Regions from separate parts of the Rhizobium sp. YTUHZ045 genome, predicted to be linked through region 2. Evidence: predicted binding sites of a transcription regulator. Region 2 holds the regulator's gene; each other region holds the start of a gene.
What was found. The regulator LexA, encoded in region 2, represses DNA repair genes until DNA is damaged. The targets are predictions, from matches to a motif close to TGTTCNNNNTGTGTTCNG.

Region 1: NMA58_RS19710 (helicase-related protein) is a predicted target of LexA. The motif match lies at 3,205-3,222, and genes of this name have one in related genera.
Region 3: NMA58_RS25200 (ImuA family protein) is a predicted target of LexA. The motif match lies at 5,040-5,057, and genes of this name have one in related genera.
Region 4: dnaE (DNA polymerase III subunit alpha) is a predicted target of LexA. The motif match lies at 4,199-4,216, and genes of this name have one in related genera.

Annotation. Positions count from the first base shown of each region.
Region 1 covers NZ_CP101432.1:4,006,125-4,013,610, forward strand. Annotated here, with positions in the region: gene NMA58_RS19685 (acetyl-CoA C-acetyltransferase) at 1-864, shown strand, start outside; gene NMA58_RS19690 (beta-ketoacyl-ACP reductase) at 934-1,659, shown strand; gene NMA58_RS19695 (YMGG-like glycine zipper-containing protein) at 2,073-2,333, opposite strand; gene NMA58_RS19700 (DUF3309 family protein) at 2,360-2,515, opposite strand; gene NMA58_RS19705 (hypothetical protein) at 2,833-3,099, shown strand; gene NMA58_RS19710 (helicase-related protein) at 3,282-6,464, shown strand; gene NMA58_RS19715 (RNA-binding S4 domain-containing protein) at 6,467-6,871, shown strand; gene fdxA (ferredoxin FdxA) at 7,064-7,402, shown strand.
Region 2 covers NZ_CP101432.1:1,726,368-1,733,853, forward strand. Annotated here, with positions in the region: gene lpxB (lipid-A-disaccharide synthase) at 1-495, shown strand, start outside; gene gltA (citrate synthase) at 543-1,832, opposite strand; gene NMA58_RS08785 (ComEC/Rec2 family competence protein) at 2,122-4,551, shown strand; gene lexA (transcriptional repressor LexA) at 4,532-5,248, opposite strand; gene NMA58_RS08795 (VOC family protein) at 5,447-6,343, shown strand; gene kdsA (3-deoxy-8-phosphooctulonate synthase) at 6,340-7,185, shown strand; gene eno (phosphopyruvate hydratase) at 7,327-7,486, shown strand, end outside.
Region 3 covers NZ_CP101433.1:625,711-633,196, reverse strand. Annotated here, with positions in the region: gene NMA58_RS25210 (error-prone DNA polymerase) at 1-2,798, opposite strand, end outside; gene NMA58_RS25205 (Y-family DNA polymerase) at 2,798-4,312, opposite strand; gene NMA58_RS25200 (ImuA family protein) at 4,233-4,994, opposite strand; gene NMA58_RS25195 (hypothetical protein) at 5,169-5,429, shown strand; gene dinB (DNA polymerase IV) at 5,443-6,534, shown strand; gene NMA58_RS25185 (SOS response-associated peptidase family protein) at 6,531-7,028, opposite strand; gene NMA58_RS25180 (SOS response-associated peptidase) at 7,086-7,486, shown strand, end outside.
Region 4 covers NZ_CP101432.1:1,331,029-1,338,514, reverse strand. Annotated here, with positions in the region: gene NMA58_RS06530 (L,D-transpeptidase family protein) at 1-429, shown strand, start outside; gene dnaE (DNA polymerase III subunit alpha) at 464-3,961, opposite strand; gene NMA58_RS06520 (DUF5680 domain-containing protein) at 4,473-4,937, shown strand; gene NMA58_RS06515 (ABC transporter ATP-binding protein) at 5,176-5,859, opposite strand; gene NMA58_RS06510 (lipoprotein-releasing ABC transporter permease subunit) at 5,874-7,178, opposite strand; gene proS (proline--tRNA ligase) at 7,194-7,486, opposite strand, start outside.

The DNA of each region.
Region 1 (7,486 bases), 2.2 Mb from region 2:
GGCGATGCGAGGATCATCGTTGCCGGCGGCCAGGAATCCATGTCGATGGCGCCGCATGCCGCGCATTTGCGCGGCGGTGTGAAGATGGGCGACATGAAGATGGTCGACACGATGATCAAGGACGGCCTGACCGATGCCTTCCACGGCTACCATATGGGCATCACCGCCGAGAATATTGCGCGGCAGTGGCAGCTGTCGCGCGACGAGCAGGATCAGTTCGCCGTCGCCTCGCAGAACAAGGCTGAAGCCGCGCAGAAGGCTGGCCGTTTTGCCGATGAGATCATCCCCTACCTCGTCCAGACGCGTAAGGGCGACGTGACCGTCGATTCCGACGAATATATCCGCCACGGCGCGACGATCGAGGCGATGGGCAAGCTGCGCCCGGCCTTCGACAAGGATGGCACGGTCACCGCCGCCAATGCCTCCGGCCTCAACGACGGCGCTGCCGCCGCCGTGCTGATGAGCGAGGCAGAAGCGGCCCGGCGCGGCATTCAGCCGCTTGCCCGCATCGTTTCTTGGGCAACGGCGGGCGTCGATCCGTCGATCATGGGCACCGGCCCGATCCCGGCGTCGCGCAAGGCGCTGGAAAAAGCCGGCTGGTCTGTGAACGATCTCGATCTCGTCGAGGCCAACGAGGCCTTCGCGGCTCAGGCTTGCGCCGTCAGCAAGGATCTCGGCTGGGATCCGTCGATCGTCAACGTCAATGGCGGCGCGATTGCGATCGGCCATCCGATCGGCGCCTCCGGCGCGCGCATTCTCAACACCCTGCTGTTCGAGATGAAGCGCCGCGGCGCGAAGAAGGGCCTCGCCACGCTTTGCATCGGCGGCGGCATGGGCGTCGCCATGTGCTTTGAAGCACTTTAAATAGCATACGATCCGTCATTGATTGAAATGCCGCCGCGAGCGGGCGAAAACACAGAGGGGGAGCGGAACATGAGCAGAGTGGCTCTGGTCACCGGAGGTACACGCGGCATCGGCGCAGCGATATCCATGGCGCTGAAAAATGCCGGCTACAGGGTTGCGGCCACTTATGCCGGTAATGACGAGAAGGCTCATGCCTTCCACGACGTCACCGGCGTTGCGGTATTCAAATGGGATGTTTCGGACTACGCTGCCTGCGTTGAAGGGATCACCAAGGTCGAACGAGAGATCGGACCGGTCGAAATCCTCGTCAACAATGCCGGCATCACCCGCGACGCAATGTTCCACAAGATGACGCCGCAGCAGTGGCACGAGGTGATCAACACCAACCTGACCGGCCTGTTCAACATGACGCATCAGGTCTGGAGCGGCATGCGCGACCGCAGCTTCGGCCGCATCGTCAATATCTCGTCGATCAACGGCCAGAAGGGCCAGATGGGCCAGGCAAACTATTCGGCGGCCAAGGCGGGCGATCTCGGCTTTACCAAGGCGCTTGCCCAGGAAGGGGCGGCGAAAAACATCACCGTCAATGCCATCTGCCCCGGTTATATCGGAACGGAAATGGTGCTTGCCGTGCCGGAGAAAGTGCTGAATGAACGCATCATTCCGCAGATTCCCGTCGGCCGCCTCGGCGAGCCCGAAGAAATCGCGCGTTGCGTCACCTTCCTCGTCTCCGACGATGCCGGCTTCATCACCGGTTCGACGCTCACAGCCAATGGCGGGCAGTTCTTCGTTTAAGACAGGACGAACGTTTGTTGATAAGCAAAGGCGCGTTGCAGGACGCGCCTTTGCTTTTTTCGGGAGGTCAGAAGCGGTTGCCGGTGTTCCGGTCTCGCTGAACCCGAATCTTGACAGGCATTCGTTGCCGCGAGCGATCTCCTCTCCGAAGAGCTGAGACCGCGGATGTCAGAAAAGCCGCGGCGAGGAGAATGGCGACGGTGGAATTCAGGACAATCTGGTCCATGCAAATATTCCTTTCAGGGCCTCGGGCCATGGTGCCTGCCCTGCGCTCACGAAGGAAATATGCGCCAAGCTAGTGAGCGCCGGTAGATTTGACTTTCACGACCGATCGTCAACGTCACATTGACGAACGTGGCGGCAAAGAAAACGGGCGCCGAAGCGCCCGTTGGGAGTCCGATATGACTTGTCGGTCAGTAGCGGCAACGAGCCTCGTAGCGGCGGCCATAGCGGTCGCGATAGATGCAGTAGCCGCGGCGTTCGACCGACTGGCCGATGAGAGCGCCGGTCAGGCCGCCGGCAACGGCGCCGACTGCGGCACCACCCCAGCTGTTGGTGACGGCACCACCGATGACCGCACCGGTGCCGGCGCCGATCGCCGTGCCCTGCTCGGTCGCCGTGCAGGATGCGAGAGCGCCCACGAGCGCGCCGATAAGAACAATCTTCTTCATCATGTCGTAACTCCCCAGGTTGTCGGGCTTTAGATGCGGCCCATTAGTACAAGGATAATGATAATGACGAGAACTAGCCCCAAACCGCCGGAAGGTCCATAGCCCCAGCCACGGCTATAACCCCAGTTTGGCAGAGCTCCGATCAAGAGCAGAATGAGGATAACGAGAAGTATCGTGCCAAGCATGGTGTTTTTCCTTCATTTCATCCGCAATCTGGATGGGCAAGAAACACGCATTGGCGATTTTTGTTCCCGGTTGGGCGCGCGAATTAGCACCCAAGGCGATTCATGGTTTGTGATCCGTCACCCCTCATAAAACGCCCGTATGGTTAAAAAAGCATTTAAATACAATATGTTGCGGTGAACAAAGCAGGAAGGTCTCGATGTCTACGATTCGTCGGTGATTCGTTCCGTTTTTGATCGGCCCCAATGGGTTTGCTCGCCGGAAGATTAACACCGACGTGACGAGACCTCGCCGCCTGCCCCGCATCTAGCGGCAGAACATGACGACGCCACCAGATATGGCCGTGAACGAAGGGGAAAGCCGAGCAGTCGGCGATTCGTCGCTGATTCGTTCCGGATTTGATCGGGATGTTAATTTCGGCGGATTTTCACTTGGCAAAAGGCGCACGCCAGACCTCGGGCAGGGTCACAAAATACAAACAGGAGAGAGTCCCGCGATTCAGCATTTGGTAGGAAAAAGTGATTCAAAATCAATACTTAGCCGTGAACAAAAGCTGAATCAGCAGGAGTCAGCGATTCGTCTCTGATTCGTTCTCCCGCTGTTCCGAATCGGAAATACGCACCCTCGAGACGACTCGCAGAGGTCGCAACCCCCGACGCATTTTGAAATCTGCCCTTGCGTTTGCGGCGGTAGCTGTCCATGTGTTCTGTGCCTCCATCGAGATGGCAAAACTTTTCCCGGGGCGCGCCTGCCTCACTTGCATGGACGATGACTCTGACTTCGCAGCCGATGATTCTGAGCGGGCGCGGTGTGACCGCGGTGCTTGGACCAACCAATACCGGCAAGACCCATTATGCCATCGAGCGCATGGTCGCACACGGGACCGGCGTGATCGGCCTGCCGCTCAGGCTCCTGGCCCGCGAGGTCTATACGCGAGTGGTGGAGAAGGTCGGCCTACAGAACGTGGCGCTGGTCACCGGCGAAGAAAAGATTTCGCCGCCCAATGCCCGTTTTTCCGTCTGCACTGTCGAGGCGATGCCGCGGGAGACCAAAGCCGCCTTTGTCGCGATCGACGAGGTGCAGCTCGCCGGCGATCTCGAGCGCGGCCATATCTTTACCGACCGTATTCTGCATCTTCGCGGCCGCGATGAAACGCTGCTGCTAGGTGCCGGGACGATGCGGCCGATCCTGCAGCACATCTTGCCCGGCATTACCATCATCGAGCGGCCGCGGCTTTCGCATCTCCTTTACGCCGGGCAGAAGAAAATCACCCGGCTGCCGCAGCGTTCCGCCATCGTCGCCTTTTCGGCCGACGAGGTTTATGCCATCGCCGAGCTCATCCGCCGGCAGCGCGGCGGCGCGGCGGTCGTGCTGGGGGCGCTGAGCCCGCGCACCCGCAATGCGCAGGTCGCGCTCTATCAGGCGGGCGACGTCGAATATCTGGTGGCGACCGATGCGATCGGCATGGGCCTCAACCTCGACGTCGATCACGTCGCCTTCGCCCAGGACCGGAAATTCGACGGCTATCAGTTCCGCAACCTCAATCCGGCCGAACTCGGCCAGATCGCCGGCCGCGCCGGGCGGCACGTGCGGGACGGCACCTTCGGCGTCACCGGACAGGTCTCCCCCTTCGACGAGGAACTGGTGCAGCGCATCGAGGGACATGAATTCGACAACGTCAAGGTTCTGCAGTGGCGCACGACGGAGATGGACTTCTCCTCGATTCAGTCGCTCCGCGCCAGCCTGGAGGCCGGGCCGCGCGTGCCCGGGCTGACGCGGGCGCTGCCGGCGGTCGACCAGCAGGCGCTCGAGCAGCTTTCGCGCTATCCTGAGGTAATGGACCTCGCCGACAGGCCGGCCCGCGTCGAAAAACTCTGGGAGGCTTGCGCCCTGCCCGACTACCGGCGTATCACTCCGGCCCAACATGCCGATCTTATTTCGACCCTCTTTTCCGATCTCGTGCGCTATGGCACGGTGAACGAGCAGTTTCTCGCGGAGCAGGTTCATCGCTCGGATCGAACTGATGGGGAAATTGACACGCTTTCGGCGCGAATCGCGCAGATAAGGACCTGGACCTACGTTTCGAATCGGCCCGGCTGGCTTGCCGATCCGACACATTGGCAGGAAAAGACGCGGGAAATCGAAGATCGATTGTCCGATGCGTTACATGAAAGGTTGACGAAACGCTTTGTTGATCGCAGGACATCTGTGCTCATGAAGCGCCTGAGAGAGAATGCGATGCTGGAAGCTGAAATCAGTGTGAATGGCGATGTCTTCGTTGAAGGACATCATGTAGGGCAGTTGAGCGGATTCCGTTTCACCCCGGTGGCGGGAGCGGATGGACCGGATGCCAAGGCGGTTCAGGCTGCGTCGCAGAAGGCGCTCGCGCTCGAGTTCGAGGCCCGTGCGGCCCGGCTGCATGCCGCGGGCAATAGCGATCTGGCGATCGGTTCGGATGGATTGATCCGTTGGCTCGGCGATCCGGTGGCGCGGCTTTCCGGCAGCGATCACATCATGCGGCCGCGCGTGATCCTGCTCGCCGACGAGCAGTTGACGGGCAATGCCCGCGATCACGTCGCCGCCCGAATCGAGCGCTTCGTCAACCATCACATCAGCACAGTGCTGAAGCCGCTGGACGATCTGTCGCGCGCCGAAGACCTGCAGGGTCTTGCCAAGGGACTTGCCTTCCAGCTGGTCGAAAATCTCGGCGTGCTCTTCCGTCGCGACGTCACCGAAGAAGTGAAGTCGCTGGATCAGGAGGCTCGCGCCTCCATGCGCCGCTACGGCGTGCGTTTCGGGGCCTATCATATCTTCGTTCCGGCCCTGCTAAAGCCGGCGCCTGCCGAACTGATCACGCTGCTCTGGGCGTTGAAGAACGACGGTTTGGACAAGCCGGGCTACGGCGATCTCATCCCCGTGCTTGCCGCCGGCCGCACCTCGGTCGTCACCGATCCGAGCTTCGAGCGGATGTTCTACAAGCTCGCCGGTTTCCGTTTCCTCGGCAAGCGCGCCGTGCGCATCGACATTCTGGAGCGGCTTGCCGATATCATCCGTCCGCTGCTGCAATGGAAGCCCGGTCAGAACAATCGTCCGGAAGGCGCCTATGACGGTCGCCGTTTCACGACGACGACGGCGATGCTGTCGATTCTCGGGGCGACGCTCGAGGACATGGAAGAGATCCTCAAGGGCCTCGGCTATCGCGCCGATGCCGTGAAGGCGGAAGAGGCGTCGGCCCATCTTGCGGCGCAGGACGCAGCTTCAGCCCCTGCCGCCTCCGCGGAAATGTCCGGGGAAGAAGCGGCGGAAAAAGCCGATCACGACGATGCCGACGCGGCGACGGAAGAGGCTGCTTCCGAGCCACCAGCAGCCGAGGCGGCGTCGACGGCAGCCGAGACCCCCGCGCCAGAAGCGACCGACAACGACGCTGCGGCCGAAGTGACCGAGACAGCCGCGTCGGCAGAGACTGCCGCTTCCGGGGAAGCTGGCGAGCCGGCGGAACCAAAGCCGGTTCTTTTGTGGCGTCTCGGCGGTCGCAATGACAATCACCGCCAGGCACGCGGCGGCCATGGCGAACGCAGGGGCGGCCAGAACCAGGAGCGCGGCGAGCGCAATCGTCGTCCGAACGGCGGTGAAGGCGGCGAGGGCAATCGCAGCGGCGACGGGCGCGACAACCGTCACGGCCGCGGCAAGGACGGTGGCGGCCGCGACGGCGGCAGGCCGCAGCAGGCAAGGGGCGAGCGCAAGGACCAGCCGCGCGGTGATCGTCAGGACCGTGGCGATCGGAAGGACCGCGGCGAGCGTAACGATCGCAATGACCGTAACGACCGGAACAACAATCGCGGCGCCCAGCCGCTGCGCTTCGAGGCCAAGCCGCCGCGCAAGGAGAAGCCGATCGATCCGGATTCGCCCTTCGCCAAGCTCGCAGCCCTCAAGGAACAGATGAAGAAGTAGTCATGGGCGGGGAGACACAGCCGGTAAGCGGTTCGCGCCAGCGCATCGACAAGTGGCTGTTCTTCACGCGCGTGGTGAAGTCGCGCTCGCTGGCCCAGAGCCACGTCCAGTCAGGGCATGTGCGCATCAATGGCGAGCGCTGCAGTCACCCGAGCCAGACGGTCAAGCCGGGCGACCGCGTCGAACTGACGCTGGAGCGGCGCGACGTCATTCTCATCGTGCGTCTCGCCGGGGAACGGCGGGGTCCCTATGAAGAGGCTCGCCTGCTCTATGATGACAAATCCCTGCCGCCGGATGAGACAAAACGTCTCACGCCGTTTGAGCAAGCGACCCGTGCGACCGGTACCGGCCGTCCGACCAAAAAGGAAAGACGTGCAATCGACAGGTTGATGTCGGACGAGGATTAGAAAACTCTGTCTGTGGTGGCGGCTTTTGCAGATCGTTTATCCTTGAAATCCGCCGCTAAAGCCGATAGGTCACTGAAAACCTGCCGGAAGCGTGCTTGCCTGCCAAGCCTGTCCACGCTTTTCGCCCGGCACGGGGATAGGCGCGACGTTCCAGGTTGCCCGGTCCCACCGCATGAAATCCTGGAGTTCTTCATGACCTATGTCGTGACCGACAATTGCATCAAGTGCAAATACACCGATTGCGTGGAAGTCTGCCCTGTCGACTGCTTTTATGAAGGCGAGAATTTTCTCGTCATCCACCCCGACGAATGCATCGATTGCGGCGTCTGCGAACCGGAATGTCCCGCCGAGGCGATCAAGCCGGATACCGAGCCGGGCCTCGACAAGTGGCTGAAGATCAATACTGAGTATGCCAGCATCTGGCCGAATATCACGGTTAAGAAGGACCCGTTGCCGGAGGCCAAGGAAATGGACGGCCAGACGGGAAAATTCGAGAAATACTTCTCCGAAAAACCCGGTTCCGGCGACTAAGACCCTGCGCGATTCGGCCGCTGCATTTGAGCGGCCATGTGGTGAAACGTTTTAAATCCTGCGTCTGGCATATGGGTGATCTGT
Region 2 (7,486 bases):
ACACGCTTCATTCTGCCGACCATAATGCACAGGCAAGCGCTCGTCCGCGAAATGACGGCGGGCTGGGCGGTAAAGCCGGAGATCGTCGTCGGCGCGCAAGCAAAATGGAAAGCCTTTGCCGAGGCCGATGCAGCCATGGCGGCGTCTGGAACCGTTATTCTCGAACTCGCACTTGCCGACGTTCCCGTCGTCTCCGCCTATAAGGTCGACTGGATCATGCGCATGCTGACATCGGGCATCAAGACCTGGACCGGCGCGCTGCCGAATCTGATCGCCGATTACCCGGTCGTGCCGGAATATCTGAACGATGTCGTCCGCGGCGCAAGCCTTGCACGCTGGATGGAAAGGCTGTCGGCCGATACCTATCAGCTGAAGGCCATGAAGGAAGGCTACGAGCTCATCTGGCAGCGCATGCAGACGGAAAAGCCGCCCGGCGAACAGGCCGCCGAAATCCTTCTCGACGTTTTGGAAAAGAAAAAACCCGGCCATTCCTGACCGGGTTGGCCATTCCTGACCGGGTTTCTTTTTGAGCTCTGAAGCGATCAGCGCTTCGAAACCGGGATGTAGTCGCGCTTGGGTTCGCCGACATAGAGCTGGCGCGGACGGCCGATGCGCTGTTCTGGATCCTCGATCATCTCGTTCCATTGCGCGATCCAGCCGACGGTGCGGGCAAGGGCGAAGAGCACTGTGAACATGGTGGTGGGGAAGCCCAGCGCCTTCAGCGTGATGCCGGAGTAGAAGTCGATGTTTGGATAGAGCTTCTTCTCGATGAAATATTCGTCGGTGAGCGCGATGCGCTCCAGTTCCATCGCCACTTCCAGCAACGGATCGTCCTTGATACCGAGTTCGCCGAGCACTTCATGCGTCGTCTTCTGCATGATCTTGGCACGCGGATCGTAGTTCTTGTAGACGCGGTGACCGAAGCCCATCAGGCGGAACGGATCGTTTTTGTCCTTGGCGCGGGCGATATATTCCGGAATGTGGTCGACCGTGCCGATTTCCGTCAGCATGTTGAGCGCTGCTTCGTTGGCGCCGCCGTGCGCGGGGCCCCATAGGCAGGCGATGCCGGCGGCGATGCAGGCGAACGGGTTGGCGCCCGATGAACCGGCGAGACGGACGGTCGAGGTCGAGGCGTTCTGTTCGTGATCGGCATGCAGGATGAAGATGCGGTCCATCGCGCGGGCAAGCACCGGATTGACCACATATTCCTCGCAGGGGACGGCAAAGCACATGCGCAGGAAGTTCGACGCATAGTCGAGGTCGTTCTTCGGGTAAACGAAGGGCTGACCGATATGGTATTTATATGCCATGGCGGCAAGCGTCGGCATCTTGGCGATCATGCGCAGGCTGGCGACCATGCGCTGGTGCGGATCGGTGATGTCTGTGGAGTCATGATAGAAGGCCGACAGTGCGCCGACGCAGCCGCACATGACGGCCATCGGATGTGCATCGCGGCGGAAGCCGGTGAAGAAGCGGCTCATCTGCTCATGCACCATCGTGTGGTGCGTGACACGATAGTCGAAGTCCTTCTTTTGCGCGGCCGTCGGCAGCTCGCCGTAGAGCAGGAGGTAGCAGACCTCGAGGAAATCGCCGTGCTCGGCCAGCTGCTCGATCGGATAGCCGCGGTGCAGCAGCACACCTTCGTCACCGTCGATATAGGTGATTTTCGATTCACAGGATGCGGTCGAGGTGAAGCCCGGATCGTAAGTGAAGGAAGCTGTGTTCTTGTAGAGGGCACCGATGTCGATGACGCTCGGGCCGATCGTGCCGCTTTTAACGGCGAGGTCGACCGATTTGTCACCGATTTTTATTGTAGCGCTTTGATCCGTCATGCTGTCCTCCGAAATGTCGGTGGCGCCACAAAAGCGCCATAGGGGTTAAGCGTCCTTTCCGATAGCTATATGATCGTGACGCTAATGCCAAGTTACCGTGACGGCATTTTGTGCATTGCGGCATCACCTTTTAGGCACCGCAGCGATGAGCCGCACGCATAGCGGAAGCCGATGATTCGACTGGCCTTTTGCCGCTTACGATTTTCCCTCGTATTTCAATCGATTATCCTTGCCGGATTTGCTTGAAGGTTGCATTCTTAGGGCTTGGCGGGGTGATCTTGGGCGGGGCATGCAGGAAACGACGACAGCCGAATTGCGGCCGCAAGCGGGCGTCGGCCTTGCCGATCCGCCAGATTTTCCTGCGCCTGCGGTGGTGACTCAATCGGTAAGGACGCAGTCGCAGACCCCATTGCATCGTCGGCTGCTGGCCACCGCCGGGCAATCGCTGCGTGCCGGGGCCTGCATGCTGGGCGAAGAGGCCGATCATGGCCGCCTGCTGCTGTTCTCGCCGGTCTTCCTCGGAGCCGGCTCGGCCTTTTGGTTTCTTGCTGCATCGGATTTTCCCCTCGTTGCATCGCTGTTCTGCCTGCTGGTGTCGGCGGCCGCGGTTTTCCTCACCGGTCCCAGCCGACCGGCCTTGCGCGCAAGTTTCATGGCGCTGGCACTTTTCGCCGGCGGCATGCTCTCAGCTCAGTTCGAGAGCTGGCGGGCTTCGACGGTGATCCTCGATTCATCCGTGACGACGACGGTGACTGGCCGCGTCGAACGGCGGGAAGGCGACGGGCGCGGGCGCTGGCGCTACATTCTTGCCGTCGCCGGCACCGAGGCGCCGGAGCTGAAACGGCCGCCGAGACGCATCACCGCGATCGTCCGGGGCACCGATGCGCCTTTCGAGATCGGCGACATCATCACCGGCAAGGCACGTCTGACGCCGCCGGCGGGCCCCGCACTTCCCGCGCTCAACGACTTCTCCTTCGGTGCCTATTTCGACGGCATCGGCGCCAATGGTTTCTTCTATAGTGCGCCGGAGAAACTCGACTTGGAGGCAGGCCCGCAGGCGGCCAGGTCGACGGCGGACGCCCTGCTCGAATGGCTCCACCAGCTGCGCAGCAGCATCGGCGACCGCATAAGATCGATCCTGCCCGGTGATACCGGCGCCTTTGCCGCTGCCCTGGTGACGGATGAACGGCGCGCCATATCGCACGCGACGACGGAGGCGCTGCGCCAGTCCGGCCTTGCCCATATCGTCGCGATCTCGGGTCTCAACATGGCGCTGTCGGCCGGCATCTTCTTCGTCGGCTTTCGGATGCTGCTCAGCCTCTTTCCCGGCGTCGCCCAAGCCTATCCTACAAAGAAGATCGCCGCTGCCGGCGCGCTCATCGCCGTCACCGCCTATTACCTGATCTCCGGTTTCGGGGTTTCGGCCGAGCGCGCCTTTATCATGATGGCCATCATGCTGATTGCCGTCTTCTTCGACCGGCCGTCGATCAGCCTGCGCAATGTCGTTCTCTCCGCGCTCATCATCATCGCCATTTCACCTTCGGAAGTATTGGGACCGAGCTTTCAGATGTCATTTGCCGCAACATTGGCCTTGGTATCGGGCTATCAGTTATGGAAGGACAGGCGTGTCCGCGAAAACGCTTTTCTGAAACTGCCGATCATCAGGCCGGTGGTTGCCGTCGCCGGTTTCTTCGGCGGCGTCTTCCTGACCTCGCTGATCGGCGGCTTTTCCACCGCATTGTTTTCGATCGAGCATTTTCATCGCCTGACGGCTTACGGCCTGCCGGCAAACCTTGCGACGATGCCGATTATCTCCTTCATCGTCATGCCGGCCGGATTGTTGGCGATGTTGCTCATGCCTTTCGGTCTGGACGCTCCGCTCTGGAAGGTCGTCGGATTCGGCCTCGATCTGGTGATTGCGGTTGCCAAGACGGTGTCCGGCTGGGGCGGTGATATCGGCATCGGCCGCTTGCCCGGCTGGTATTTCGCAGCGGCGGTGGCAGGCTTTCTGCTGCTGACGCTGCTGCGCACTCGGCTGCGCCATGTCGGCACATCGATCATCGCCATCTCGACGCTCATCGTGCTGCTTCTGCCGGTTCCCCGGCCGCCGGATCTGGTGATTTCGGAGGATGGCAGTCTGGTTGCGGTCGTCGCGGCTGAGGCAATAGCTTCCAACCGTGAAAACCCGCCGGATTTCATATTCGACCAGTGGCAGAGAGCGCTGGTGCTGCCGACACATGATCCGCCGAAGATGCTGGATGGTCCGGCCATTCCGGAAGGAGAAGACCGCCGTGTCAGGCTTTCCCGCGATCAGCAGAACGAAGCGAGTGCGGCGATGCGGGCAGCCGCCGCAGGCGGTGAAGCAAACCGTTTTTCCTGCGTCAAGAAGGCTTGGTGCACATCAAGACTTGGCAATGGCCATATCGTCACCGTCATCGACAATGCCGCCTATCTCGGCCCGGCCTGCGATACGGCCGATATCGTCGTGACCTCGGTCCGTCTGCGTTTCAACAGCTGCCGTTCAGGTGGCACGCTTTTCACCGGCGAGACGCTGCGCAGGACCGGCTCGCTCGAATTGCGTTTCGCCGATGCCGGCCTAGAGGTCACCACCGCCTTCGATGCCTTGTCGCGACCATGGATGCGCCATCGCGCCTATGATTGGCGCAATGATCGTTTTACCGATTCCAGCCCATCCGGCGTCAGTGATAGCGACGGATGAGGCCGACGAGCTTGCCCTGCACCTTGACGCGGTCGGGCCCGAAGATGCGGGTCTCATAAGCCGGGTTGGCGGCCTCGAGCGCGATCGAGGCACCCTTGCGGCGAAAACGCTTCAGCGTTGCTTCCTCGTCATCGACGAGGGCAACGACGATATCGCCGGGACTGGCGGTACTGCCGTTGCGAATGATCACGGTGTCGCCGTCGAAGATGCCGGCGTCGATCATCGAATCACCTTTGACCTCCAGCGCATAGTGCTCACCGGAGCCGAGCATATCGGAAGGAACGACGATATCGTGGGTGTTGTTCTGGATCGCCGAGATCGGAACGCCGGCGGCGATACGTCCCATGACCGGCACGGAGACGGAGTTGCCATTGTCGGCGACCGGCTTTGGCGCAGCGGGGGCGGCGACCGGCTGGGGCTTGCCGAGGCTGCCCTCGATGACGCTCGGCGAAAAACCGCGACGCTGAAGACTGGGGTTATAGGCCTCCGGAAGCTTGATCACCTCGAGCGCCCGGGCGCGGTTCGGTAGGCGGCGAATGAAGCCGCGTTCCTCAAGCGCCGTGATCAGGCGGTGAATGCCGGATTTCGAGGCGAGATCCAGGGCATCCTTCATTTCGTCGAAAGAGGGAGGAACGCCGGATTCCTTCATGCGCTCATGGATGAAAAGGAGAAGCTCCTGTTGTTTGCGCGTGAGCATCGACGTCAGACCCCGTGATTGAAACAAATCCAGAACGGACACTATATGTTCCATATGTGTTCCGCAAGTAGCTAAATTTCCGTAAACCCTCGCGCCAACTCGTGGAGATTTTTATTTTCATTTGCCGGATTGGCGCACATGTCTTGCATTGAGGGGTGGTGCTGTCGCACATCTCTTGCCGGTTTCAGGAGGATATTCATGAACGCGCATTCCGCCAAGTCGCACCCGCTCGATCATGTCGTGCTGCCCGTGGTCAATATCGATCTGGCGCGTGAAAGGCTCGGCAAGCTCGGTTTCACCGTCGCCGCCGATGCGCGCCATCCCTTCGGAACGGAGAATGCCTGCATCTTTTTCGCCGACAAGACCTATCTGGAGCCGCTTGGCGTGGCGAGTGTCGACGAGAGCGAGGCAGCGGCCCGCCAGGGCAACGTCTTCATCGCCCGCAATCGCGCCTTCCGTTTCCGCTGCGGCGAGGAGGGACTTTCTGCGCTGGCCTTCCTCAGCGAGGATGCCGACCTCGATCATAAGCGCTTCGTCAGCAACGGCGCGAGCGCCGGTGAGATGTTGCAGTTCAGCCGGCCGATGCGGATGCCGGACGGTTCGGAGAGCGTCGGCAGCTTTAAGCTGGCCTTTGCAGCTGATTTGCGCGCCCCCGATTTCTTTCTCTTTACTTGCCAGCGCATCAATTCGTTCCCTACAGATCGCGCCGCGCTGGAGACGCACGCCAATGGCGTGATCGGCATTGCCGAGATCGCACTTTGTGCACCGGACCCGGCGGCATTCGCCGCCTTCGTCGGGCTTGCGATTGGGCAGGCGGCGGTGGAGAAAACCGGTTTCGGCATGAATATCGCGGCATCGAATGCAAAGATCAGCTTGATGACGCCGGAAGGGCTGGAGGCCTATTTCGAAACCGCTGTCTCATCAGCCGATCGCGGCCTGCGGGGGCGGGCAATCCTCTTCACCGTCATCGATCTTGCCGTGACAGAAGCGCATTTGGGTGCTAACGGGATCACATTCACACGCAAGAACAATCGCATTCTGGTGAAGCCCACGCCCGGGCAGGGTGCGCTCTTCGCCTTCGAGGAAACACGATGAGCACCGACACGAATTCCGAAGTCAGGATCGGCGAAGGCGAAGGCCAGGTCACTTTTTCCAATACTGGCCGCTTGTCGCTGATCGCCGGTCCATGCCAGATGGAGAGCCGGGATCACGCCTTCATGGTCGCCGGCACGCTGAAGGAGCTCTGCGGCAAGCTCGGCATTGGCCTCGTCTACAAGAGCTCCTTCGACAAGGCGAACCGTACCTCGCTCTCGGCTGAACGCGGCATCGGCCTGGAAAAGGGCATGGAGGTCTTTGCCGACCTCAAGAAGGAATTCGGCTTTCCCGTCATAACCGACGTCCATACGGCCGAGCAATGCGCCGAGGTGGCCAAGGTGGTCGATGTTCTGCAGATCCCGGCCTTCCTCTGCCGTCAGACCGACCTTCTGATCGCCGCCGCCAGAACCGGCCGCGCCGTCAATGTCAAGAAGGGCCAGTTCCTCGCCCCTTGGGATATGAAGAACGTTCTGAAGAAGCTCAACGCCAGCGGCAATCCGAATGTGCTCTTGTGCGAGCGCGGTGCCTCCTTCGGCTACAATACGCTGGTTTCCGACATGCGTTCGCTGCCGATCATGGCGGCGATGGGAGCTCCCGTCATTTTTGACGCCACCCATTCCGTGGCGCAGCCGGGCGGGCAGGGCGATTCCTCCGGCGGCCAGCGCGAGTTCGTGGAAACGCTGGCGCGCGCGGCAGTGGCGACGGGAATTGCCGGCGTCTTCGTCGAAACCCATCAGGATCCCGACAACGCACCGTCCGACGGGCCGAACATGGTCTATCTCAAGGACATGCCGCGACTGCTTGAGAAGCTGCTTGCCTTCGATGCGATCGCCAAGGCCTAACGTTCAACAGGCTGCCATGATCGTGGTTTAGGCCACGATGCGATACCCGCTCGAAGGCTGGAAATTGCGCCATTGTAATTTGCACGCCTTCGATTATGACAGGCTTCGAACGACTTATCACCCACCGAGCAGGAAGAACCCATGACTGCAATCACCGATATCATCGCCCGCGAGATCCTCGATAGCCGTGGCAACCCCACCGTCGAAGTCGACGTCTATCTCGAAGACGGCAGCATGGGCCGCGCGGCCGTTCCCTCGGGCGCCTCGACGGGCGCACATGAGGCGGTCGAGCTGCGCGACG
Region 3 (7,486 bases), on a different replicon from region 2:
ACGATCCGGCGCTTGGCAAGGTCGGTCCGCAGGAACCGCAAAGGGTGCTGCCTGAGCGTCAAACCCGTGTGGCTGTAATCCTCGACAACGTTGTGGCCTTCGGTCATCTGCGTGAGCTCGACTTCGGGCTCCTGCTGCTCGGCGATCGCCCGCGCCTCCCTTTCCGCCGCGGCAGTGAAGAGCGGCAGCGGCTCGTCGCGCAGCGCCTTGATCGCCCAGAGAGCATCCCGCCGCTCGAGCCGCAATGAGGGAAGGATGGCATCGGCTTCTGCCAACTCGACGAGCGAGGCGACCGGAACGCCGGAGCGACGCCACATGTCGTCGACGGAGGTGAAGGGCTCGTCGGCTCGAGCCGCGACGATGCGCGCTGCATCCGCGGTTGCCAGCCCGCGCACCAGGCGCATCCCGAGGCGAACGGCATGCTGGTTGCTGCCTTCGATCGGCTCCAGCGTGCAGTCCCAGCGCGACCCGTTGATGCAGACGGGCCGGATCTCGACTCCGTGTTTCCTCGCGTCGGCGACGATCTGGGCAGGGGCATAGAAGCCCATCGGCTGCGAGTTCAAAAGCGCCGCGCAGAAAACATCCGGAAAATGGCATTTCACGTAGTTGGAAGCGTAGGCGATCAGTGCGAAGGACGCGGCATGGCTTTCCGGAAAGCCATAGGAACCGAAGCCCTCGAGCTGCGAAAATGTCCTTTCGGCAAACTCCTTCGAATATCCGTTCCTGACCATCCCGTTCACAAGCTTGTCCTGGAAGCGCGAAACGCCGCCGGTGAACTTGAAGGTCGCCATGGATTTCCGAAGCTGGTCGGCTTCGCCGCCGGTAAACCCCGCACAGACCATCGCCACTTTCATGGCAGACTCCTGAAACAGCGGCACGCCCAGCGTCTTATGAAGCACCGCCTCCAGTTCAGGTGTGGGGTATTCGACCTTCTCCTTGCCTTCGCGCCGGCGCAGATAAGGATGCACCATGTCGCCCTGGATCGGTCCGGGCCGGACGATCGCCACCTGGATGACGAGATCGTAGAAGGTCCGCGGCTTCATGCGCGGCAGCATCGACATCTGGGCGCGGGATTCGATCTGGAAGGTGCCGAGCGTGTCGGCCTTGCGGATCATTGCATAGGTCGCAGGATCCTCCTGCGGTATCGTGGCGAGATCGAGATCCTGATGCTTGTGGCCTCCGATCAGCGCAAAGGCCTTGGCCATGCAGGTCAGCATGCCGAGCGCCAGCACGTCAACCTTCATGAATTTCAGCGCCTCGATATCGTCCTTGTCCCACTCGATCACCTGCCGGTCGACCATCGTCGCCGGTTCGATCGGCACCAGGTCATCAAGCCTGTCATGGGTCAGCACGAAGCCACCGGGATGCTGGCCGAGATGGCGTGGCGCGCCCATCAATTGCCGGGCAAGCTTCAACGTCAGCGCGAGACGCCGGTCCTCGGGATTGAGGCCGAGATCGCGCACATGTTGCTCACCCACCTCTTCCGACCAGGACCAGAGGCCGGAGGAAAGGGACTTGATCAGATCCTCGGGCAGACCCAGTGCCTTGCCGACATCGCGAATGGCGCCCTTGGCGCGATAGCGGGTGACGGTCGAGCAGAGTGCCGCCTTGTCATGGCCATAGGTCTTGTAGATCCACTGGATCACCTCCTCACGTCGCTCATGCTCGAAGTCGACATCGATGTCAGGCGGCTCGTCGCGTTCCTGGGAGACGAACCGTTCGAAGAGCAGATCGTTGGTGTCGGGATCGATCGAGGTGATACCGAGCACATAACAGACGGCGGAATTAGCCGCCGATCCTCGGCCCTGGCAGAGAATGCCCTGCGATCGGGCATAGCGGACGATCGAGAAGACGGTGAGGAAGTAAGGCGCGTAGCGCATCGTCTCGATCAGCGCGAGTTCGTGCCGGATGGTCTTCTCGACATGATTAGGCAGGCCTTCGGGATAACGCGTCCTGACGCCCTCCCAGGTATAATGCTCCAGCGACTCCTGCGCGGTCATACCCGGGATCAGCGCCTCATCGGGGTACTGATAGACCAGCTCCTCGAGCGAGAATTTGCAGCGCTGAACAATCTCCGTCGTTCGCGCCAGCGCTTCCGGGTACCGCGGAAACAGACGCGCCATTTCTTCCGGCGGCTTGAGGTAGCGGTCGGCATGCCGTTCGCGCTCGAAGCCGACATCGTCGATGGTGGTGCCGGTCCGAATGCAGGTGACGACATCCTGCAGCTGCCGCCGACCCGGCTCGTGAAACAGCACATCGTTTGTAATGACGGTCTTCACCCGATGCTTGACCGCCAGGCTCGACAGCTCATGCAGACGCAATTGATCGTTGGGCCGCCGGCGCAGGCAAAGCGAAACATAGGCACGATCACCGAAGACTTCCGCCATCTTCCGAAGCTGCACGGCACAGGTGTCGTCCGCCATATCAGGCACGAGGATGCCGATCAGCCCTTCGGCATAGAGCGCGACATCGTCGAGATGCAGAATGCAGTTGGCCTTGCCGCCGCGGCCCTTGCCCAGGGTCAGAAGCCGCGTCAATCGCGAATAGGCGGCGCGATCGGTGGGATAGGCGAGGATCGACATGCCGTCCCGCAGGTCGAGCCGGCAGCCAACGACGAGCCGCAGGCCGGTGGCGCGCGATGCCTCCAGCGCCCGGACGATGCCGGCCAGGCTGTTGCGGTCGACGACGCCGAGGGCTTCGATGCCCATCAGTTTTGCGGTCGCAAACAGCTCCTCCGCCGAGCTCGCGCCGCGGAGGAACGAGAAATGCGTGGTGACCTGCAGCTCGGCATAGCGCATCACGCAAACACCCCGTGCAGGAACCATTTGTGCGAGCCGGTGTCCGTATCGACACCATCGCCGGAGCGGAAAATCCAGAACCGTTCGCCGGTATCGTCCTCGACGACGAAATAGTCGCGCACGGCGATCCATTCGGCGCTGCGTTGCCACCATTCTCCAAAAATCCGTTCCGGCCCGTCGGCGCGCTTCACCCGGCGCCGCTTGCCGCGCCAGGTAAACGAGACCGGCGGATGATCGGGCAGAAGCGCAATCACTTCTATCAGTTCGGGATGGGGCAAAAGGCGCGACGGCCGCGGCCAGTGCAGCGGCCAGGTGGCGCCGTCTTCCGCCGCCGTCGGCGCGATCCGCCGGACGCTGCGCTCCGGGACGTCGCTCGCCACCGGCGCCACCCGGAAAATCCGCTGGCCGCCGCGATTGTCGAGCACATCGATGAGCGGCGTCACATCGGTCACCTGCTCCTCGATGAGCGACGACGCCGACTGCGCCTCGATCAGCGGCTCGGCGATGATCGCGGCAAGACTGAGCTTTTCGATGCCAAAGCCAGGCTCGATCCTCTCGATCCGATCGCGGAAGAGTTTCGTCAGCCAGGCGATATCGCGGACCGGCTTGGCCGTACCGGCGCGGAGCGACTGAAGCGTGTTGTCGACGCGGTGCACGATGAGATCGGCGCGTCGAACGCCAAGTCCGCGCTTCTCGAGCTCGAGACAGAGCTGCCGCACGAGGCGGCTCACATATTTCTCGATCGTCTCCGGCGCGCCGATCGGCTCGGCGAATGATTTGTGGACCTCGACAAGGTCAGCCGGCCGGATCGGATCGATCGGCTCGGCAAGTCGGCCGAACATCTGGTCGAGACGGCGCCCGACCTCCCGCCCGAAGCGCAGCGTCAGCGGCGCGCGTGGCGTGGCGGCGAGATCGCCGACGGTGGCAAAGCCGAGGCTGCGGAGGCTGGCCACAGTTTCCCCCGGCAGTCGCAGCGACGACAAGGGCGAGCGGTTCACCACCCGGGCCGTTTCGCCGCGCGGGATGATGATCGTTTCGCGATCCGTTGTCCGGGCGAGCGCATGCGCCGCGCCCCAAGTGTCGGCGATCGCCGCACGCGCCGCGAGGCCGCGGCCACGAAGCCGATTGACGAGACCCGACAGCATCAGATCCTCGCCGCCCTGAAGATGATCGGCGCCTTCGGTGTCCATGACGATGCCATCAGGAGGATCCATGGCAACGACAGGAGAGTATTGTGACAAGGCCCAGAGTGTCAGCCGTTCCAGCGCCGCGAGATCGGCTGCCGGATCCGCATCGATCATCATCAGGCCTTGGACCAATGCCTGCGCCTTGGCCGCCGGCGTGCCGAGACGAAGGCCGAGTTTGGTCGCTGCCAGATCAGCCGCGGCAATCCATCGCTTCGAACCACTTCTGGCGATCACCACCAGCGGCGTTTCAACCGATAGCGAAGGATCGTCCCGCCTGATCCGGTCGGTCGGCAGTGTCGGAAGAAAGACAGATACGACCCTGGCCATCACATGCTCCGATGATGAATTCGCCTCCCTCCCCTGCTTTGACCCGCATCAGCTCCGCCAGCCAACGCGCCCGCCCGACACCGGCGACCGGCAACGGCTCGGACGGCAGCACCGAGATCCGCCAGCGGGTTGCCGCCGCCGTCGGCATGCCGAAATCCGACGCTTCTGTCTGGCGCCGCCAGCGGCGGATCACCAGGCCCAATGTCCCGGATTTCTCTGCCGCCAGCTGCAGCCGGCGCGATGCCGTCATCGGTAGGCGCACCAGTTCGGCGACGACGGCGCCAAGCCCGCCATAGCGAAGGGCCTCTTCGAAGCTTGCGAGCACGGTCTCTTCTCTGTCGCATTCGACGAAGATCACGCGGTCGGGATGCAGTCCGACCTGGGCAAGTGCGGGGAAGAACAGATCGAAGCGGGTGAGGCACCACACGACCTTGCCGGTGGTGCGGGCGGCGATGCCGCCGATGAAAAGGGCTGCCGCCGCGCCGTCGATGGCGCCATTGCCACCGCCGGCGACTTCATGCAGCGCGCCATAGGCCAGCCCCCCTCCCGGCAGTTGCGCATCGATCTCGCCAACCCCGAACGGTAGGACACTGCGCGCGCGCAAGCCGGCCCCTTCCAGGCTGGCGATTTTCTCGCGCAACTCGTCGAGAACGGCATTCGAAGTGGCGACGGCTGCGGTCATGATCTCCTTTACGGCAACCCGTTTTCGGCTTGAGATGATGAAATATGTTCTGTATTTGTTCTCAAAGCGGAAATGAGTCAATGCGCATGTGGCGCGCGGAAGTTGAGCGATAGTGCCGATGGAGAAAATCCGTGAACGGATTCAATTCGATGGCGTGAATGGGAATTTTTTCGCATGGCGCGACCGGAGCCTGTGAACGATCTGGATCCGAGACTGAGGGATCACCGTGAGCCGATCATTGAATTCATCTGTCACCCATGTCATCGCCACTGCGCGCTTGAGCGCAAGCTGTTGGTGAAAGCATTCGGCGCCGGTGCCAGCTTCGCGGTGATCCGCCGGCGCATGGGGATGGGCTGCGAGCGAATGCAAACGCCGGAGGGTGACAAATGCGGCGCGCACTTCCCATGCCTGAGCGAGCGATACAGAGGGTCGTGATGGAAGCTAGGCGATGACAAACGACGAAGGCAGCGAGCGGCCGCGCAAGATCGTCCACATAGACATGGACGCCTTCTATGCGTCAGTCGAGCAGCGCGACAATCCCGAGCTGCGCGGTCTGCCGGTTGCCGTCGGCTATCCTGCCGCCCGTGGGGTTGTGGCGGCCGCCAGCTATGAGGCACGCAAGTTCGGTGTTCATTCGGCAATGCCTTCGGTGACTGCAAAGCGCAAATGCCCCGACCTCATCTTCGTGAGACCGCGCTTTGACGTCTACAAGGCCGTCTCGTTGCAGATCCGCACGATCTTCGCCGAATACACGCCGATGATCGAGCCACTCTCGCTCGACGAGGCCTACCTCGATGTCACCGAAAACCTGAAGGGCATGGAGATCGCCACCGAGATTGCCGCGGAGATCCGGGCAAAGATCAAGCAGGTCACCGGCCTCAATGCGTCGGCCGGGATTTCCTACAACAAGTTCCTCGCCAAGATGGCATCCGACCTGAACAAGCCAAATGGTCAGGCCGTCATTACGCCGAAGAACGGGCCGGCCTTCGTCGAGGCCCTCCCCGTCAAGAAATTCCATGGCGTCGGACCGGCGACGGCCGAAAAGATGCATCGGCTCGGGATAGAAACAGGTGCGGACCTTAAGGAAAAGACACTCGAGTTTCTGGTCGAACATTTCGGGAAGTCGGGACCATATTTCTATGGCATCGCCCGCGGCATCGACAATCGTCAGGTCAAGCCGGACCGGGTGCGGAAATCCGTCGGCGCGGAAGACACGTTCTCTGAGGACATCCACTCTTTCGAGCCGGCACGCGAAGGCCTTCAGCCGCTGATCGAGAAAGTCTGGGGTTACTGCGAGGCCAATGAAATCGGCGCCAAGACGGTGACGCTCAAGGTCAAGTATGCCGACTTCACCCAGATCACCCGCAGCAAGACGGTTGCGGCACCTCTGCAAACGATCGGCGACCTCGAGGAGGTGGTCGGCCTGCTTCTCACGCCGATCTTCCCGCCGCGCAGGGGAATCCGCCTGCTCGGCGTCTCGCTGTCATCCTTGGAACGGCAGGCCTCTGAAATGGAGCCGCAGCTGCGGCTGGCGCTTTAGACCACCAGTTTCGGCTGGACAGGATCGATGGAATGGCGTTTGACCCGGAAGGTCCCTGCCGGCAACGGCCGAAGGATTTCGTCCTCAGGCACCAGCCCGTCGAGCCAAGCCAGGCGTTGATCGCGTGTCAGAACCGTCATCTGCCGGTTATGAAACGGCGCGAGGTCAGAATTCGCCTCGATCGTGAGGATGGCGTAAGCCTCCGTCCAGTCCTCGATCGCCGGCCGCCAGATTCCCGCGAAGTAAAACCAGTCACCATTGGCGAGCGAGAAGCTGAAGCTCCTATGGCGAAGCTCCGAGGCCGGCACCAGGCAGCGGTGGGTCGGAAACGTCCGTCCTTCCGCCCGGACGACGGTCACGGCGCGCGCATCGCCGTCGCGCGGGCGCAGGCCCCACGGCAGCTCCACCATCTCCACATCGCCGTTATGGCGCCTTATGATCACGCGGCGCTCATCGAGCGGGGCGTCCGACTGGAAAACGGTCGCACTAATCATAGGTAGAACATATCAGGAACGAGATTCCCACACAACCAGATCTCAGACGGAGGACGTATGTGCAATGATTATCGGCTGATGGTGGATGTCGCCTCGATCGTCGAGGACTTCGCCGAGCTCAAGATCAAAATCCGCTTCGGCGAAGGCGCGCCGAACCTCGAAAGGCGTGAGGACATCAAGATCACCGATATCGGGCCAATCGTCAGAACGATCGACGGGACCCGGGACGAGGCCGAGCTCGTGCAGCGGCGCTGGAGTTGGCCCGGGCCGAACAAGCGTCCGGTGCACAATTTCCGGTCTGAGGGGCGGGAGTTCAATTCCAATCGCTGCCTGATCGTTGCCGACGGCTTCTACGAGTTCACTGATCCGAAGGACCCGAAGAAGAAGCGGAAGGACAAGTGGCTGTTCACCCAGAAGGACGAGCCGATCTTCTGCATTGCCGGCATCTGGCGCGAAAC
Region 4 (7,486 bases), 400 kb from region 2:
CTCACATCGGTCTATTCCGCAGCCGGCAAGGGCGAGCCTCCGAACGGCGTCATCATGGTGCGGCAGGCCTTCAAGCCGATTTTCGAAGCGCCGGTAACAATCGCCGATCCGGGATTGGCGCTCGGCACGCATTTTTTCACGCTGCATGCGGTCGATGAACAGGCCGGAACGGCGGACTGGTTCGGCGTCACACTTAGCAACAACCTCTCCCGCGAGACGATGAAACGACTCGGCATCACCAGCCAGGAAAGCTCCATTGTCATGGGCAAGCCGATTGCCCTTTCGCTGAGCCGCATCACGATCCCCGACGAGGCCCGCCGCAGGATCGACGCACTGATCGCGCCCGGCTCGACGCTGACGATCTCCGACACCGGCCTTGGCCGGGAAACCGGCGAAGGCACGGATTTCATCACGATCACCCGTGGGTGACGAGATCAACGGGGTCGATCATCAACTGTGTCGATCAGACAAGCTCGACGTCAACGACGCCGGGGGCGGCGCGAAGAGCGGCAGCAATCTCGGGGGTGATGCGGTATTTCTCCGGCAGCGCCACTTCCACCTCGCGTTTGCCCTCCTCCTTGATGACAATGAAGGAAACCAGACCGTCACCCTTAGCATTCAGATGGCCGGCAACCATCTTCAGCGGCCCGGAATCGCGGACATAAACGCGCAGCGCCTTCTGCATCTGCAGCGACTTTTCCTCAAGCGACTGGATCGTCTGAATGCGAAGACCGATACCCTCCGGCCGCTCCTCACCGGTCGCTGTCAGCAGGAAGGATTTTCCGGACTCGAGCACGTCGCGATATTGGTTCAGCATCTCCGAAAACAGCACCGCCTCGAACTGGCCTGAAGAATCGGAAAAGACGATGATGCCCATCTTGTTGCCGGTGCGGGTCTTGCGCTCCTGCTTGGAGATGACGGTTCCGGCAAGGCGTGCATTGGCGGCGCCCTGTTTGATGGCCGCTGAAAACTCGGCGAAAGTCTGCACACGCATCTTCTGCAGGATGTTGTTGTAGGAATCGAGCGGGTGGGCCGTCAGATAGAAGCCCAGCACCTGGAACTCCTTGAGCAGCCGCTCCGATGCCAGCCAGGGTGAATAGGGCGGCAAGGAGATCTTCTCCGGGCCCGAGTTTAGTGCGCTGCCGAAAATGTCCGCTTGGCCGCTCAGCTTATTTTCCTGGGCGCGCTGGGCATAACCGAGGATGCGGTCGAGGCCGGCGGAAAGCTGGGCGCGGTCGGTGCCGAAACAATCGAAGGCGCCGGCATAGATCAGGCTTTCGAGCACGCGGCGATTCACCTGGCGCGGATCGATGCGCAGACAGAAATCCTCGATGCTGGCAAAAGGTTTGTCGCCACGCACCTCGACGATGTGGTCGACGGCGGATTCGCCGACGCCCTTCAAAGCGGCGAGCGCATAATAGATTCGGTTATCGCCGGTCTCGAAATGTCGGAAGGATGTCTGCACCGAGGGCGCAATCACCTCAATGCCCAAGCGCTTGGCGTCCTGCCGGAAATCATTGACCTTTTCCGTATTGGACATGTCGAGCGTCATCGAGGCGGCGAGGAACTCGACCGGATAATGCGCCTTCATATAGGCCGTCTGGTAGGAGACGATGGCGTAGGCGGCGGCGTGCGACTTGTTGAAGCCGTAGTTCGCAAACTTCGCCAAGAGTTCGAAGATGTTGTCGGCCTGCGGCTTCGAGACGCCGTTCTTGACCGCGCCGACGACGAAGCGTTCGCGCTGCTGGTCCATCTCCGCCTTGATCTTCTTACCCATGGCGCGGCGCAGAAGGTCGGCTTCGCCAAGCGAATAGCCCGACAGGACCTGGGCGATCTGCATCACCTGTTCCTGATAGACGATAACGCCCTGCGTTTCCTTGAGCAGGTGGTCGATCATCGGATGGATCGATTCCAGCTCTTCGTCGCCATGCTTGCGAGCATTGTAGGTCGGGATGTTTTCCATCGGGCCCGGGCGGTAGAGCGCCACCAGCGCGATGATGTCCTCGATGCAGTCCGGCTTCATGCCGATCAGCGCCTTGCGCATGCCGGCACTTTCCACCTGGAACACGCCGACCGTCTCGCCGCGCGACAGCATCTCGTAGGTCGGTTTGTCGTCGAGAGGAATGGCCGCAAGATCGACTTTGATGCCGCGCTTGGCGACGAAATCGACGGCGACCTTCAGCACCGTCAGAGTCTTCAGGCCGAGAAAGTCAAACTTGACGAGGCCGGCCTGCTCCACCCACTTCATGTTGAACTGGGTGACCGGCATGTCGGAGCGCGGATCGCGATACATCGGCACCAGCTTGGATAACGGCCTATCGCCGATGACAATACCGGCAGCATGCGTCGAGGCGTGGCGATAAAGCCCTTCGATCTTCTGGGCAATGTCGAGCAGGCGCGCCACCACCGGTTCCTTCGCCGCCTCCTCCTGCAGCTTCGGCTCCTCTTCGATCGCTTTAGAGAGCGGCGTCGGATTGGCCGGATTGTTCGGCACGAGTTTGCAGATCTTGTCTACCTGACCGTAGGGCATTTCCAGCACGCGGCCGACGTCGCGAAGTGCGGCGCGCGCCTGCAGCGAACCGAAGGTGATGATCTGCGCCACCTGCTCGCGCCCATATTTCGCCTGAACGTAACGGATCACCTCTTCGCGACGGTCCTGGCAGAAGTCGATGTCGAAGTCAGGCATTGAGACGCGTTCCGGATTGAGGAAGCGCTCGAAGAGCAGCGAGAAGCGCAGCGGGTCGACGTCGGTGATGGTCAATGCATAGGCGACCAGCGAACCGGCGCCCGAACCGCGACCGGGACCGACGGGAATATCATGCTGCTTGGCCCACTTGATGAAGTCGGAAACGATCAGGAAGTAACCCGGGAAGCGCATGCGCTCGATAACGCTGAGCTCGAACTCCAACCGCTCACGATAATCCTTTTCCTCGTAACCCGGCGACATGCCGAGCGTGGCAAGCCGCATGTCCAGCCCTTCCACCGCCTGGCGGCGCAATTCGCCCGCCTCGGCGCGTTCGGCCTCCTCGGCATCGTCGGTGGCGCCAGTGAAGCGCGGCAGGATCGGCTTTCTTGTCTTCAACACGAAGGAGCAGCGCCTGGCGATCTCGATCGTGTTCTCAAGCGCTTCCGGCAGGTCGGCAAAGAGCTTGGCCATTTCGGCCCGGCTTTTCAGATAGTGATCCGGCGTCAGGCGAAAGCGGCTGTCGTCCGAGACGATGGCGTTATGCGCAACCGCCATCAGCGCATCATGGGCGTCGTAATCGTCGCGGGTCGGAAAGAAGGCCTCGTTCGTGGCGACGAGCGGCAGGTCATGCGTGTAGGCAAGCCTGACGATCTTCTGCTCGTGCCGCTTGTCGTAGGTGCCGTGCCGCTGCAGTTCGACATAGAGTCTGTCGCCGAAGAGACGCTTCAGCGTGAGCAGCCGGGCTTCCGCCTGGCCGGGATGACCTTCCCTGACAGCCGCGTCGACCGGTCCGGTCAGGGCGCCGGTCAAGGCGATCAGACCTTCCGTGCCTGCCTCTTCCAGCCAGGAGGCTCTGACATGTATGGCCTGGTTGCTATCGCCGCCGAGATAGGCGCGGCTGACGAGATCGACCAGTCTTTCATAACCGGCCTCCGTCGCGGCAAGTAGAACGATCGATGGCAGCTTGATCAGGGCCTGCTGACCGCCGCGCTTCTCACTTTCCAATCCGTCTTCCATGTCGATGGAGACCTGGCAGCCGATGATCGGCTGCAGGCCCTCGTCCATTGCCTTCTGGGAGAATTCAAGGGCGACGAAGAGATTGTTGGTGTCGGTAATGGCGATCGCAGGCTGACTGTCGCTGGTCGCCTTGTAGAGGATCTTCTTCAGAGGCAGCGCACCCTCAAGAAGCGAATAGGCGGAGTGGACCCTCAGGTGGATGAAGCCCGGCGTGCCGCCGGTCGCCTCACCCATTGAACCCTTTTCCGTCTCCGCCATGATATGCCTTCCCAATCAGCCGAAATGAATCGGATGCATTGTCGGCATTGAGGGCAATGATGTCCAGAAGAAGACCCGCTTGCGAACCGCATGACTGCCATGCGATCCCCTGAAAACTTTAGATCGCGATGACGATCAGCGAGAAGCTGGCAACGAACATTGCGATGGAGGTGAATGCTGCGATATCACGGATCATGTCAGTCATCTGGCTCTCCTTTACTCGTTATGTTTTCAATCTGTTCCATCTATGTTCCTATGTCAACAGGAATCTTTTCCTTTGCGCTTGCGTTTGAAAATGCCGGCTCGGGACTGCGAATCGAACCTCGCCTTCGGCGCTGGCTTTGAACATGCTCCGCGACCGGCTCGACATCGCCTGCCGAACGGATCCGTACAGCGCATTCGATGTCTGATGCACCTGCCCCAAGGCGATCGAGCGATGCACTCTTTTGTTCTTCTTATGTTCTCACCGTTCTGCTATATCCGTATCAGATGAGGCAGGAGGAAGATGATAATGCTCGACACCGTGATACTGAACGACTTCATCGTAGAGGCGAAGGCCGCGACCTATGTCGGCGGTGGTGTGCCTCGCCCGCCCTGCCGGCCGGGTGCTCACGATATCGGCTACGAGCGCGGCGACTGGTCCTATCTCGACAGCTACTTCGGCGGCACCGATTTCGCCGGCCAGGAAGTGGTGTGGTTGGCCGGCGAACCCGTCTGGGTGATGAATTATTTCGGCCGCGTCGTCGCGTCCGATCTGATCGACGGCAGTGCCGCCGGAACGGTGATCAAGGCGGCGCTGTCGGCAATGTATCGGGAGGGCCGCTTTCTCGGCGGAATGGAATTCAATCATCCGTTCGGCCGCTATGTCGACCGCAGCGAAGGCGGCTGCGAGGGATTCAGCGGCCAGGAATGCATCATGGTCGATGGCCGGAGGGCCTATGTGCTCGACTATCGCGGCGGGCTGGTTATCCCCTGACCGCAGGCCGGTAAAAGATGTGGATTGGGTGCATAATGTCCGTCAAGAGGTCGGCGATAACGGCCCCTCATCCGGCTGCCGCCACCTTCTCCCCGCGCGCGGGGCGAAGGGACCATGCCGCAAGCTCCCCGTTTCCACCTCGCTCTCGCAGGGCACGTCCCCTCTCCCCGCGCGCGGGGAGAGGGCTAGGGTGAGGGGCAAGCCATCGGCGCGAGTGGGGCAACCATAGACCGAAGTCTTAGAAGTCGACGATCTTGCCGTCCGAAATCGTGACGCGCCGATCCATGCGGCCGGCAAGTTCATGGTTGTGGGTGGCGATAAGGGCGGCAAGGCCGGATTGGCGCACCAGCGCCTCTAGCGCATCGAAGACGTAGCTTGCCGTTTCCGGATCCAGATTGCCGGTCGGCTCGTCGGCAAGAAGCAGCGTCGGCGCATTAGCGACGGCGCGGGCGATCGCGACGCGCTGCTGTTCGCCGCCGGAAAGTTCAGCCGGGCGATGCGAACCGCGATGGCCGATGCGCATATAATCGAGAAGCTGGCCGGCTCGCTCCCGGGCCTCCTTCCAGGACAGGCCGGCGATCAGCTGCGGCATCATGATGTTCTCAAGCGCGGAAAATTCCGGCAGGAGGTGATGGAACTGATAGACGAAGCCGATCTCGCGTCGGCGGATCGCCGTGCGCTTCTCATCGGAAAGGCCATCGCAGGCAAGGCCGTTAATGGTAACCTCGCCGCCGTCGGGATGCTCGAGCAGGCCTGCGACATGCAGCAGGGTCGACTTGCCTGTGCCGGAGGGGGCGACAAGGGCGACGATTTCCCCTTTAGACAGCGAGAAATCCGCACCCTTCAGGATCGTGAGCAGCGTATCGCCCTGCCCGTAATGGCGCTCGACGCCGGTAAGCTTGAGGACGACGTTGCGGTTCATGAATGCGGCATTCCTTATTCGTAGCGCAGGGCCTGCACCGGATCGAGCCTGGAGGCGCGCCATGCCGGGAAGATGGTGGCGATGAAGGAGAGGCTGAGCGCCATGACGACCACCGAGATCGTTTCGCCGATATCCATCTCGGCCGGCAGCTGGCTGAGGAAATAGACCTGCGGATTGAAGATCACCGTGCCGGAGATCCAGGAGAAGAACTGGCGGATGGATTCGATATTGACGCAGACGAGAACGCCGAGCAGCACACCGGCAAGGGTACCGACGATGCCGATCGCCGCCCCGGTCATGAAGAAGATGCGCATGATGGCGCCGGCGCTGGCGCCCATGGTGCGCAGGATGGCGATATCGCTGCCCTTGTCCTTCACCAGCATGATGAGGCCGGAGATGATGTTGAGCGCCGCCACGAGCACGATCAGCGTCAGGATCATGAACATGACGTTGCGCTCGACCTGGAGTGCGGAGAAGAAGGTCTGGTTGCGCTGACGCCAGTCGGTAAGGTTAATCTGGCGGCCGGCCGCCTCTTCCACCTTCGGCCTCAGGGCGTCGATATCATCGGGATGATCGACGAAGAGCTCGATCGACTGCACCAGCCCAGCGGCATTGAAGTAGAGCTGCGCTTCCTCGAGCGGCATGAAGATGATCGAGGAATCGTATTCGGACATGCCGATCTCGAACAGGGCGGAAATCTTATAGGATTTGACGCGCGGATTGACGCCCATCGGCGTGATATCGCCTTCCGGCGAGGTCAGGGTAATGAGGTCGCCGACGCGCAGACCCAGCTGATCGGCCATGCGGGTGCCGATCAGCACGCCCTCGCCAGAGGCATAGCCCACCATGTCGCCGGATTTGATGTTGTCGGAGATTGTCTTGAGTTTCGTCAGGTCTTCGGCGCGGGCGCCGCGCACCAAAGCGCCGGTGCTGCCGCCAGCCTGAGCGGAGGCAAGCACCTGCCCTTCGACCAGGGGCAGCGCCATCTTGACGCCCGGCACCGCCGCGAGTTTGGCGGTCAAGTCGGGGTAATCGGTAAAGGGGCCATCGACCGGCTGCACGATCATATGACCGTTGATGCCGAGGATGCGCGAGACGAGTTCGGTGCGAAAGCCGTTCATGACGGCCATGACGATGATCAGCGTCGCAACGCCGAGCATGATGCCGACGAAGGAGAAGCCGGCGATCACCGAAATGAAGGCCTCCTTGCGGCGGGCGCGCAGATAGCGCCACGCCACGAGGCGCTCAAAGGTGGAAAATGGCTTGCCAGCCGGACCCAAGCCGGATTTTGAACTCCGGTCCACTGCTGCCTCTGCCATTTCGCCTCCGCTTCCTTAAGCCACGAACCTGTTGATCGCCGCTTCGATGGTCATCGTTTCACGGGCGCCGGTCTTGCGGTCCTTCACTTCGACCTCGCCGTTCGCGACCGCACGCGGGCCGGCGATGATCTGGACAGGTACGCCGATCAGGTCGGCGGTCGCGAACTTCGTGCCGGCCCGGTCGTCGGTGTCGTCATAGAGCACATCCTTGCCGGCCTTTTTCAGCGCGGCGTAGATCAGCTCACAAGTATCGTCGCAGGCCTCATCGCCCGCCTTCATGTTGATGACGACGACATCGAAGGGTGCGA